DNA from 2 places in the Acidiphilium cryptum JF-5 genome. Region 2 is predicted to be linked to the other one. Evidence: predicted binding sites of a transcription regulator. Region 2 holds the regulator's gene; the other holds the start of a gene.
The links. Region 2 encodes HrcA, which represses chaperone genes, less so after heat shock. Its sites were predicted from a motif close to GTTNGCACTCNCNNNNNGNGAGTGCNAAC; they were not measured.
Positions count from the first base shown of each region.

Region 1 (6,296 bases), 920 kb from region 2:
TGAGGGCGCGCACCGTCCAGACATAGGACGAGCCGGCGCGCGGCATGGCGCGGGAGAACCGGGCGTAGAGGAAGACCTTCAGGAAGATGACGAGGCCGGTCGCGAACATCGCCAGCGGCACCAGCGCGCCGATGCCGGGATAGACGCCGAGGCTCTGGGGGACGACGAAGTTGATTCCGGCGCCGTATTCCTGGGTGACGGCCGAGGCGACGACGGCGGCGAGGCCGAGGGTCTTCGCGAGGCGGAAGCCGGAGGACGCGCTCATGCCCGGCGGCCCCTCGCGGGTGCCGCGGGTTTGGGGGTGAAGACGCACCATTGCGCGCCGGGGCAGCGCCAGCATTCGGGCTGGCGGGCCTTGCAGACATAGCGCCCGTGCAGGATCAGCCAGTGATGGGCGCGGCGCAGCAGGTCGGGCGGGATGCGCCTGACCAGGCCGTCCTCCACCTCGCGCACGGTCTTGCCGGGGGCGAGGCCGGTGCGGTTGGCGAGGCGGAAGATGTGGGTGTCCACCGCCATGGTGGGCTGGCCGAAGATTTCGTTGAGCACGACATTCGCGGTCTTGCGGCCGACGCCGGGCAGGGCCTCGAGCGCCTCGCGCTCGGCGGGGACCGCGCCGCCATGCCGCTCGACGAGGAGCTCGGCGAGGGCGGCGACGTTCCTCGCCTTGGACTGCCAGAGGCCGATCGAGCGGATATGCGGGCCGATGCCCTCGGCGCCGAGGGCCGCCATCGCCGCCGGGGTGGGGGCGGCGGCGAACAGGCCGGGGGTCGCCTTGTTCACCGCGGCGTCGGTCGTCTGCGCGGATAGGACGACGGCGACGAGCAGCGAGAACGGGTCGGCGTAGTGGAGCTCGGTGCGCGGCTCGGGGTTGCCGGCCGAGATGGCTTCGAGGAAGGGGCGGATATCCGCCGTTTTCATCCTGCGCACGCGGGCCTGCGGGACGGTGGGGCGGCGCTTGGGGGGCGGTTCGGTGGCGGTCGGCATCCGCGATTTGTGCGGGGCGGGGGGGATTTTGGCAAGCATCCATGCTTGCGGAATGCGCATTCGATGCGAAGATAACGTCATGGCGGAAGCGTTGGGTATGGCCGGACAGGGACGGCCGATTTTCCAGGCGGTGCTGACGCCGCACCGGAGCATGAGCCGGCGCGGCATGTTCGTCGTGTTCGGGGTGATGGCGACCGGCTCGTTGCTGGTGACCAGCCTGATGTGGCGGCTGGGCGCGATGCCGGTGATCGGGTTCAACGGGGCCGATCTCATCCTCGCCGTCACGCTCTACGGGATGAACATGCGCGGGGCGAAGGCGTCCGAGGTGATCGTGCTGACCGACGAGGCGCTGACCATCACCCGCACCACGCCGGGCGGGCGCAGGAGCGAGGTGCGGCTGGAGGCGGGGTGGCTGCGCGTCGATGTCGAGGAACAGGCGGGGACCAATCCGATCGTCTCGGTGGCGAACCGGGAGGCGCGGCAGATCGTCGGCATGGCGCTGGGGGATGCGGAGCGGCGGGATTTCGCCGATGCGCTGAAGGCGGCGATCCACCGGATGCGCTCGCCGCGCTTCGACAATCCGCAGACACGGGGCTGAGTTCCGCCGGCGGGCGTTGCCGCCGGCGCCGGCGGCGTGTTCACTGCCGTTCCCTTTTCGCGGAATTCCGGCATGAAACTTCCCCTGCTCGCGCTCATCGTCGCGAGCTTCGCCATCGGCACGAGCGAGTTCGTCATCGTCGGGCTGGTGCCCGATCTCGCGCGCGATTTCTCGGTCTCGATCCCGCGCGCGGGATTTCTGGTCAGCGCCTATGCGCTGGGGGTGAGCTTCGGCTCGCCGTTCCTCGCGGTGCTGGTCGGGCGGTGGCCGCGCAGGGCGGCGCTGCTCGGGCTGATGGGCGTGTTCGTGCTGGGCAACGCGCTCTGCGCGCTGGCGCCGGGCTATGACACGATGCTGGCGGCGCGGGTGGTCACCTCGCTGTCGCACGGGGCGTTCTTCGGGATCGGCTCGGTCGTCGCGGCGGAGCTGGCGCCGCGGGAGAAGCGGGCGCGGGCGGTGGCGCTGGTGTTTCTCGGCCTCACGCTCGCCAATGTGCTCGGCGTGCCGGCGGGCACCATCCTCGGCCAGGCGGCGGGATGGCGGGCGACCTTCTGGGTGGTGGCGGCGATCGGCCTTGTCGCGATGGCGGCGATCGCGCTGCTGCTGCCGCGCGACCTGCGGGCGGGATCGGCCAGGCTGCTCAACGAGGTGCGGATTCTCGGACGGTCGCAGGTGCTGCTCGCCATGCTGATGGCGGTGCTGAGCTCGGCGAGCCTGTTCAGCGTGTTCACCTATATCGCGCCGATGCTCGAACGGGTGGGCGGGCTGTCGCCGCACTGGGTGAGCGTGGCGCTGCTGGTGTTCGGCGCCGGGCTGACGGCGGGCGGGCTGCTCGGCGGGCGGCTCGCGGACCGGCATGCGGCGCGCACGATCGTCGCGACGCTGTCGGCGATCGCCGTGCTGCTGGTGGCGCTGCGGGCGGCGCTGCCGTTCGGCCTGTTGGCCGTGCTGGTGATGGCGGGCTGGGGGATGGCGGTGTTCACCCTGGTCTCGCCGTTGCAGACGCGGGTGATCGACCATGCGCGGGATGCGCCGAACCTTGCCTCGACGATCAACCAGGGGGCGTTCAATCTCGGCAATGCCGGCGGGGCGTGGCTGGGCGGGGCGGCGCTGGGCGCCGGGATCGGCTATCGGAGCCTGCCGCTGCTGGGCGCTGCGCTCGCGCTGGCGGGGCTGGCGGTGGCGGCCTGGGCGTTCGGGCTGGAGCGGCGGCGGGGCTGAACGGCGGCGCGGCGCAACAGGCGGGGCTCAAGAGAAAAGCCGTGGGGTTGCCCCCACGGCTTTCCGGTATCCCGGCCTGAGCCTGGAGCGGCGGATCAGAAATCCATGCCGCCCATGCCGCCCATGCCGCCCATTCCGGCGTCGCCACCGGCGGGGGCCTTCTTTTCCGGACGCTCGGCGACCATCGCTTCGGTCGTGATGAGCAGACCGGCGACCGAGGCGGCGTCCTGCAGCGCGGTGCGGACGACCTTGGTCGGGTCGATGATGCCGGCCTTGACCATGTCCTTGAACTCGCCGGACTGGGCATCGAAGCCGAAGCTGTAGTCGTCGTTGTCGAGCACCTTGCCGGAGATCACGGCGCCGTCTTCGCCGGCGTTCTCGGCGATCTGGCGCATCGGCGCGAGCACCGCCTTGCGGATGATGTCGATGCCGAAGCGCTGGTCGTCGTTATCGGCCTTGAGCTTGTTGATCGCGAGCGAGGCGCGGGCGAGGGCCACGCCGCCACCCGGGACGATGCCTTCCTCGACGGCGGCGCGGGTCGCGTGCAGCGCGTCGTCCACGCGGTCCTTGCGCTCCTTCACCTCGGTCTCCGAGGCGCCGCCGACGCGGATGACGGCAACGCCGCCGGCCAGCTTCGCCAGGCGCTCCTGCAGCTTCTCGCGGTCGTAGTCCGAGGTGGTCTCCTCGATCTGCGCGCGGATCTGGTTGCAGCGGCCGGTGATGTCGGCCTTCTTGCCGGCACCTTCGACGATCGTGGTGTTTTCCTTCTCGATCAGCACCTTCTTCGCGCGGCCGAGCATGTTCAGCGTCACGGTCTCGAGCTTGATGCCGAGATCTTCGCTGATGACCTGGCCGCCGGTGAGGATCGCGATGTCTTCCAGCATGGCCTTGCGGCGGTCACCGAAGCCGGGCGCCTTGACGGCGGCGATCTTGAGGCCGCCACGCAGCTTGTTGACGACCAGGGTGGCCAGCGCCTCGCCCTCGACGTCCTCGGCGATGATCAGCAGCGGCTTGCCGGACTGGACGATGCTTTCGAGCAGCGGCAGCATCGGCTGCAGGCCGGAGAGCTTCTTCTCGTGGATCAGGATGTACGGATTGTCGAGATCCGCGACCATCTTCTCCGGGTTGGTGATGAAGTAGGGCGAGACGTAGCCGCGGTCGAACTGCATGCCCTCGACGACGTCGAGCTCGGTCTGGATGCCCTTGGCTTCCTCGACCGTGATGACGCCCTCGTTGCCGACCTTCTGCATCGCCTCGGAGATCATCTTGCCGATCTCGGCCTCGCCGTTGGCGGAGATGGTGCCGACCTGGGCGGTTTCGCTCGGGGTCGTGATCTTCTTGGTGCGCTTCTTCAGCTCGTCGACGATGGCGTTGACCGCCTTGTCGATGCCGCGCTTCAGATCCATCGGGTTCATGCCGGCGGCAACCGCCTTCGCACCCTCGCGGACGATCGCCTGGGCGAGGACGGTCGCGGTGGTGGTGCCGTCACCGGCGAGGTCGTTGGTCTTCGAGGCCACTTCGCGCACCATCTGCGCGCCCATGTTCTCGAACTTGTCGGCGAGTTCGATTTCCTTCGCGACCGTCACGCCGTCCTTGGTGATGCGGGGCGAACCGAAGCTCTTCTCGATGACGACGTTGCGGCCCTTGGGGCCGAGGGTGACCTTCACCGCGTTGGCGAGCAGGTCGACACCGCGGATGAGGCGTTCGCGGGCGTCGGCCGAGAAGCGGACGTCTTTAGCAGCCATGTGTAACTTCCTTTATGCGATATCGGAGGGGAAACCGGGGGTGATCAGGCGGCCTTCTTCTTCGAAGCCGTACCCTCGATGATGCCCATGATGTCGGATTCCTTCATGATCAGCAGCTCTTCGCCGTCGATCTTGACCTCGGTGCCCGACCACTTGCCGAACAGGATGCGGTCGCCGGCCTTGACGTCGAGCGCCACGACGGCGCCGGCCTCGTTGCGGGCACCCGGGCCAACGGCGATGACCTCGCCTTCCATCGGCTTTTCCTTGGCGGTGTCGGGGATGATGATGCCGCCGGCGGTCTTCTCCTCGGCGTTCAGCCGGCGAACGACCACGCGGTCGTGCAGGGGACGGAATTTCATGTGGCTCGCTCCTGACTTCAGAAGTCTGTTGCAACAGTGACGGGCTCAGCAGCGCCGGCCCTCTCGATAGGCACCGGATGCTTGCTAGCACTCTCACCGGGAGAGTGCCAAAGGGATAGTGTTGTGGGCAACCGATGTCAAGTCCGGCAGCAATTGCCCGAGGTGAGTGCTAAAGTGTTGATAAGAAAGATTTTTCTTGCCAACCCCCGGGGGTGTCATGGCATCGTCATGGTCAGGAGGAGCGGACTCGCACGGCCCGCCGATGACAGTGCGACGGAGACAGATCATGACACTGAGCCGACAGCTCGAGGGATACCGGCTGACGACCGCCGAGATTCTCTACCATCTGCCCGACCATCCGGGCGTTCTGCAGAGTTTCGTGTGGCAGGACCTCGATATCGCGCCGCGCTACCCGGTGCTGCACCGGTTCCTCGATTTCTGGAGCCGGCAGATCGAGGGCAAGCTGCATTCGGTGCGGGTGGGCACGGCCGCGCTGATCACGCCAGGGGAGATGCGCAGCCCGCATATGTTCCAGCTTCACTGACCCGCGCGGCCATGGCGTGGCGGATGGGTGACATGTGTGGAATTCGCGCCGGCATCTCAAAGTTAAGCAGACGTTCAGGTTTTCTTGCGATAAATTGTGTTACGCAAGATTGATCTGGAATGGCGGCTGTGACGAGGAATATCCTTTGTGCGCTCGGACTGGCTCTCGCGCTGGCGCGGCTCGCGCCGTGCGCGCGGGCGCAGGGCGTGAACCCGGCGATTGCCGCGGCCGAGACCCGGGTTTCGCTCGGCATCACGGCGACGGGGTACAGCTATCACGAAGGGTTCGACAACACCTCCGACCAGGAGAGCGGCGTGCTGCCGGGGTTCAGCCTCGGCGCCTCGCGGCTCGGCCCGGCCTTGGGCCTGCCGGACGTCTATACCGGCGTGGTCTACGATTTCTCGGGCGGCGCGCTGGGATATCAGGGCTACCTGCAGGGAACGTCGCAGGGGCTCGTGCCATACGACCAGTCCGAAGCGGCGCGGTTCAACCATGTCGAGGTCCAGCTCGGCGTTGCCGTGCCGCTGAGCCACGCGGTCAGCGTGCTGCCCTTCATTGCCGCCGGCTATCAGAGCTGGTCGCGCAATATCGGCGGCAGCGGCGGCTATGGCAGTTTCTATCACGCGGCGCTGGCCGGGTTCGGCGCGAAGCTCGATTATGCGGCGACGGGGCGGCTCGTGCTCTCCGCCTCGGCGGAGGGACTGGCAGTGGTGGGCGGCGGCGTTTCGGCGCCGGCGCTCGGATTCTCCGGCAGCTTCGGCACCAGCGGCGAGGAGGCCGTGCGGCTCGGCGCCGACTGGCGGCTCGACAATGTCTGGCACGTCTTCGCCGGGCTGGAGATGCGG
Region 1 is NC_009484.1:2,753,312-2,759,607, forward strand. Features, by position in the region: gene ACRY_RS14990 (APC family permease) at 1-265, opposite strand, end outside; gene nth (endonuclease III) at 262-918, opposite strand; gene ACRY_RS15000 (DUF2244 domain-containing protein) at 1,064-1,582, shown strand; gene ACRY_RS15005 (MFS transporter) at 1,655-2,803, shown strand; gene groL (chaperonin GroEL) at 2,899-4,548, opposite strand; gene groES (co-chaperone GroES) at 4,593-4,907, opposite strand; gene ACRY_RS15020 (usg protein) at 5,194-5,451, shown strand; gene ACRY_RS15025 (hypothetical protein) at 5,571-6,296, shown strand, end outside.
Region 1: a site for HrcA is predicted at 4,991-5,019, ahead of groES (co-chaperone GroES). Genes of this name have one in related genera too.

Region 2 (6,296 bases):
GCCGCACCGACTACCTGCACCAGATCTCGCGCGGCTCCGAGCTGCTCGACGATCTCGATCTCAACGCGCTGCTCGCCCAGGCCGACCCCGGCCCCTATGCGCGCTTCTGCACGCTGCAGGGCCGCAACGAGGTGCCGGAGACGCTGGATGCGCAGATGATCGAGGATGCGACACCGTTCTTCGAGCGCGGCGAGAAGATGCAGCTGCAATACGGCATCCGCAACACGCATCGCGCGATCGGCACCAAGTTCTCGGGACAGATCGTGCGGCGCAAGCGCGGCGCCGACCTGCAGGCCGACCACGTCACCGTGCGGCTGCGCGGGGCGGCGGGCCAGTCGCTCGGCGCCTTCGCGGTGCGCGGGCTCAAGCTCGAGGTCTTCGGCGATGCCAACGACTATGTCGGCAAGGGCCTGTCCGGGGCGACCATCGTGGTGCGGCCGGCGCCGTCCTCGACGCTTGTCAGCCAGGATAACACGATCATCGGCAATACCTGCCTCTACGGCGCAACCTCGGGCCGGCTGTTCGCCGCCGGCCAGGCGGGCGAGCGCTTCGCGGTGCGCAATTCCGGCGCCGTGGCGGTGGTCGAGGGGGCAGGGTCGAATGCCTGCGAATACATGACCGGCGGAACGGTCGTGATTCTCGGGCCGGTGGGCGACAATTTCGGTGCCGGCTTCACCGGCGGCATCGCCTTCGTCTACGATCCGGCCGCCGATTTCGAGCTGCGGGTCAACCCCGACACGCTGCTCTGGAATCGGGTGACGGAGGCCTACTGGGCGCAGCATCTGCGCGACCTCGTGACCGAGCACGCGCGCGAGACGCAGAGCCTCTATGCCGAGCGCCTGCTCAACGAGTGGGAGCGCACGCTGGCGCGGTTCTGGATGGTGGTGCCGCGCGACTATGCGCGCTTCCTGCCGGTTCCGATGACGGCGCCGGCGGTGGAGAAGATTCCGGCCGAGTAACCGGCCGGAAGATCTTCAGCCGAGATGCGCCGCGGCGAACTGCCGCAGCGCCCGGTAGCGGTGGCTGATCGCCGATTTTTCCGCCTTGTCGAGTTCGGCGAAACTGCGCGTCTCGCCGAGCGGCACGAAGACCGGATCGTAGCCGAAGCCGCCATCGCCGCGCGGCGCGGGGGCGATGCGCCCGCGGCACCAGCCGAGATAGGTGAAGGTCCGTCCTTCGGGTGTCGCGAGGCAGATGGCGGCGGCGAAGGCGGCGCGGTCGTCCGCCCGGCTGGCGGCGATGATGTTCGCCATCGCCGCGGCATAGCCGCCCGCCTCCTGCGCGAAGCGCGCCGAGCGCACGCCGGGCGCGCCGCCGAGGGCGGCGACCTCCAGCCCCGAATCGTCGGCGATCGCCGCGAGACCGCTCGTTGTCGCCGCCGCGAGCGCCTTGATCCGCGCATTGCCGGCGAAATCCGGCGCGTCCTCCACCGGCTCCTTCAGGCCGAGCGCGCCGGAAGATACACAATCGAGCCCGTGCGGGGCGAGCAGCAGGGCGAATTCGGCGAGCTTGCCGGCATTGTGGGTGGCGATCACCACCCGCTGGCCGCGTTCGAGCCGCATCGCCGCCTCAGGCCGCATCGAGGGCCGCGCGCTGTGCCGCGAACAGCTCGGCGGTGCCCTTGCGGGCAAGGCCGAGCAGGGTGCCGAAGGTCGCCTCCTCGAAGGTCGCCCGTTCGGCGGTCGCCTGGATCTCGACGATGCCGCCCGTGCCGGTGAGGACGAAATTGGCGTCCGCCTCGGCGTTGGAATCCTCGGCGTAATCGAGGTCGAGCACCGGGACGCCCCCGAACACGCCGCAGGAGACGGCCGCAACCTGGCCAATCAGCGGGTCGGTCGCGATCACGTTCGCCTTGCGCAGCGTGCGAATCGCGAGCGCGAGCGCGACCCAGGCGCCGGTGATCGCGGCACAGCGCGTGCCGCCATCGGCGTTCAGCACGTCGCAATCGAGGGTGATGGTCATTTCGCCCAGCGCCGTGCGGTCCACCACCGCGCGCAGCGAGCGGCCGATCAGCCGCTGGATTTCCTGTGTGCGGCCGGACTGCTTGCCGCGCGCCGCCTCGCGGTCGCCGCGGGTGTGGGTCGCGCGCGGCAGCATGCCGTATTCCGCCGTCACCCAGCCCTGGCCGGCGCCGCGCAGGAAGCCCGGCACCCGGCCCTCCACGCTCGCCGCGCACAGCACCTCGGTGCCGCCCATGCGGATCAGCGCCGAGCCCTCGGCATGGCGGGAGAAGCCGGTGACGATCTCCACCTGGCGCAGCGCATCGGCCATGCGGCCGCTCGGTCTCTTGATTTCGGGCATGAAGCCACTCCTGTCGGCTGAAACGTGTCGCTTGATTTTCGCCCCGCGATACCCGACTCTGGCGCCATGGACCAGACATCCAAGCGTTCCTCCGCCCGCGCCGGCCGGCCGAAGCCGGCGGTCGGGCCGGTGCGGCTGCCGCCGGGGCTTGATGAACGCTCCGCCGCGGTGCTGCGTGAAATCGTCGAGCAATATGTCGAGACCGGCGAGCCGGTGGGCAGCCGCACGCTCTCGCGCCTGCTGCCGATGGGCCTGTCGCCGGCGACGATCCGCAACGTCATGGCGGACCTGACCGATGCCGGGCTGCTGTTCTCGCCGCATATCTCGGCCGGACGGCTGCCGACCGAGCGGGGCTTGCGCCTCTTCGTCGACGGTTTGCTGCATTTCGGCGAATTGTCGGACGAGGAGCGCGAGCGGATCGAGGCGGCGCTTGCCCAGTCCGGCCGGTCGATCCAGGACACGCTCACCGAGGCCTCCGCCCTGCTCTCGGGCCTGTCGCAGGCGGCCGGGATCGTGCTGGCGCCGAAATCGGAAGGGGCGGTCAAGCATATCGAATTCGTGCCGCTGAGTTCCGGCCGCGCCCTCGTCGTGCTGGTCTCGGCGGATGGCCAGGTCGAGAACCGGGTGATCGAGACGCCGCCCGGCGTGCCGCCATCGGCGCTGCAGGAGGCGAGCAACTACCTCAATGCCCAGCTCTCCGGCCTGTCGCTCGGCGAGCTGCGCGTTCGCGTGGCCGACGACATGAGGGCGGACCGCTCGGCGCTGGACGATCTCGCCGCCGGCATCGTCGAGGCCGGTCTCGCGACCTGGTCGGACGAGGGCAGGGGCGGTTCGCTGATCGTGCGCGGCCAGGCGCGGCTGCTCGCCGATGTCGACCAGCTGGAAAAACTCGCCTCGGTGCAGCAGCTCTTCGAGCGCCTGGAGGCGCAGGAGACGATGCTGAAGCTGCTCGAACTGGCCGAGCGCTCGGAAGGCGTGCGCATCTTCATCGGCGCCGAAAGCGGGCTGTTCGGCGCCTCCGGCATGTCGATGGTGGTTGCCCCGGCGCGCTCGCGCGATGACCGGATCGTGGGCGCGATCGGCGTGATCGGGCCGACGCGGATCAATTACGGGCGCATCATTCCCGTGGTGGATTACACCGCGCGGGTGATCGGGCGGCTGCTCGGATGAGCCTGTTCTTCGACGATCTGGCGGTGGGCACCCGCTTCGAAAGCGGCACGACGACGCTCGATGCGGCGGCGATCCGGGAGTTCGCCGCGCGATACGATCCGCAGCCCTTCCATCTCGACGATGCGGCGGCGCGGACGACGCTGTTCGGCGGGCTCGCCGCCTCGGGCTGGCACACGGCGGCGGTGACGATGCGGCTGCTGGTGGAGAGCGTGCCGATCGCCGGCGGGCTGATCGGCGCCGGGAACGATATCTCCTGGCCCCGGCCGACGCGGCCGGGCGATGTGCTGCGCGTGGTTACCGACGTCGTGGAGATGACCCCCTCCGCCTCGCGCCCCGATCGCGGGCGGGTGGTGATGCGGTCGGAAACGCTGAACCAGAACGGCGAGGTGGTGCAGATCCTGCTCGCCCGGCTGGTGGTGCCGCGGCGCGCGCCGTAGCCACTCATCCGCGACCGAGCACCATGCCAGGGCGACGCCGGTCCGGCGATGAGGCCGCCGGCGCGGCGCGCCCGGTCTTGACGCTGCCGCCGCAAGTATGATTATTTTTTTATCGATAGCAGAAATAATCAATCTCAGGCGGGAACGTGGTCACAGATCGAGGCGACCGGCCATCCGGCGACGATACCGAACTCGTCACCCGGGTGGCGTGGCTCTACTACGAGGCATCCCTGACCCAGGCGGAGATCAGCGCGCAGCTTCGCATTCCGCCGGCGCGCGTGCAGCGGCTGATCGCCGGCGCCGCGCGCAGCGGCCTCGTGCGGATCCTCATCGAGGGTGATCTCGCCGGCTGCCTCGGCCTGGAGCGGACGCTGATCGAGCGCCATGGCCTGACCTATTGCCGGGTCGTTCCCGCGCTGCCCGACGCTCCGGCCGCGGCGGGCGGCGCCGCATCGTCCCGCGTCATTTCCTCGCTCGGCCGCGCGGCGGCGGCGTTTCTTCATGAAACCTTCGCCCGCGGCCAGCATCGTGTCGTCGGGTTCGGGCATGGCCGCACCATGGCCGCGACGGTCGAACACCTGCCGCGCGAGCCGCGGGAGGGGCTGAAGGTCGTCTCCATCATCGGCGCGCTCGCGCAGCGGATCGACGCCAACCCGTTCGACGTGATCCACGCGCTGGCGGAAAAGACCGCGGCGGCGGCCTATCTGCCGCCGGTGCCGTTCTATGCCCAGTCGCGCGCCGATCGCCGGGTGCTGCTGCGCCAGCGCGGCGTGGCCGAGGCGTTCGCCGTGGCGGCGGAGGCCAGTCTCTATGTCATGGGCATCGGCGAGATCGGGCGGACGGCGTCGCTCTGCCAGACCGGCATGCTGCTGCCCGAGGAACTGGAACAGGCGCGGCGCGACGGCGCGGTGGCCGAGGCGCTGGGCTCGTTCTTCGACGCCGGGGGGCGGCGCATCCGCACCGAACTGCATGACCGGCTGATCGGCATCGATCTCGCCGAAAGCGGCGATCGCGAGGTCGTCGCCGTGGCGGGCGGGATGGAGAAGCAGGCCGCGATTGCCGCGATGCTGCGCGGCCGGCTGATCACCGGGCTGATCACCGACGAGCGGACCGCTTCGTCCCTGGTGGCGGACAACGACGACGACGCGGCGCGTGGCGCGTCCCGCAGGGTGGCGAAGGCGTGACGCGCCGGCGATTCGCGCGCGCGAGACAGGGAGAACCGCCGTGGAGGCCGTGATCGGGCTTGACTGCAGCACCAGCGCGGTCAAGGCGCTGGCCTTCGACCGGCAGGGAAGCGTGCTGGCCATCGGCCGTGCCCGGCTCCCCTTCGCGCCCGATGCCGAAGGCCGGTTCGAGCAGGACCCGGAATACTGGTGGCGGGCCTGCCGCGCGGCGCTCGCCGAACTGGCCGCGGGGCTCGACGGGATCGAGATCGCCGGGCTGGCGATCGCCAACCAGCGCGAGACGATCGCGCCGCTCGATGCCGGTTTCCGGCCGGTTCGGCCGGCGATCCTGTGGCTCGACGGGCGGGCGGCGGGCGATGCCGCGGCGATGGCGGAGGCCCTCGGCGCCGACCATCTGCACCGGGTTACCGGCAAGATCCCCGACCCCAATCCGGCGCTTTACAAGCTGGCCTGGATGCGCCGCTGCGAGCCGGAGCGGCTCGGCGCCAGCGCCTGGTTCGCCGAGGTGCATGGCTATCTGGTCCAGCGGCTGACGGGCCGGTTCGCGACCAGCACCGCATCGGCCGATCCGCTCGGCGTCTATGATCTCGCGGCGAAGCGCTACGCGGACGACCTGCTCGACGCGATCGGGCTGTCCGCCGCGCGGTTCGCGCCGGCGCTGCCGCCCGGCACGAAGCTGGGCGGCCTGACCGCCGAGGCCGCGCGCGCGACCGGCCTGCAAGAAGGGCTGAAGGTGATTGCCGGCGCCGGCGACGGCCAGGCGGCCGGTCTCGGCGTGAACGTGATGGAGCCGGGCCGGGCCTATCTCAACCTCGGCACCGCCGTGGTCGCCGGAATGCGGAGCGCGAGCTACCGGGTGGGGCGCGGCTTCCGCACCATGATCGCCGCGGATGGCGAGGGCTATATCCTCGAAACCTCGCTCCGTTCGGGCACGTTGCTGTGCGACTGGCTGACGCGCGACATCCTCGGCGGCGATGCAGCACTGCTCGCCGAGCTCGAACCCGCGGCGGCGGCGCTGCCGCCGGGATCGGACGGGGTGATGATCCTGCCCTATTTCCTCGGGGTGATGACGCCGCACTGGGACGGCGCCGCGCGCGGCGCGATCGTCGGGCTCGCGCCGCATCACGGCAGGGCGCATCTCCTGCGGGCGCTGTACGAAGGCATCGCCCTGGAGCAGGCCGGGGTGATGGCGCGCATCGAGGCC
Region 2 is NC_009484.1:1,831,371-1,837,666, reverse strand. Features, by position in the region: gene gltB (glutamate synthase large subunit) at 1-959, shown strand, start outside; gene rdgB (RdgB/HAM1 family non-canonical purine NTP pyrophosphatase) at 975-1,562, opposite strand; gene rph (ribonuclease PH) at 1,570-2,301, opposite strand; gene hrcA (heat-inducible transcriptional repressor HrcA) at 2,368-3,471, shown strand; gene ACRY_RS10730 (MaoC family dehydratase) at 3,468-3,908, shown strand; gene ACRY_RS10725 (sugar-binding transcriptional regulator) at 4,055-5,092, shown strand; gene ACRY_RS10720 (xylulokinase) at 5,133-6,296, shown strand, end outside.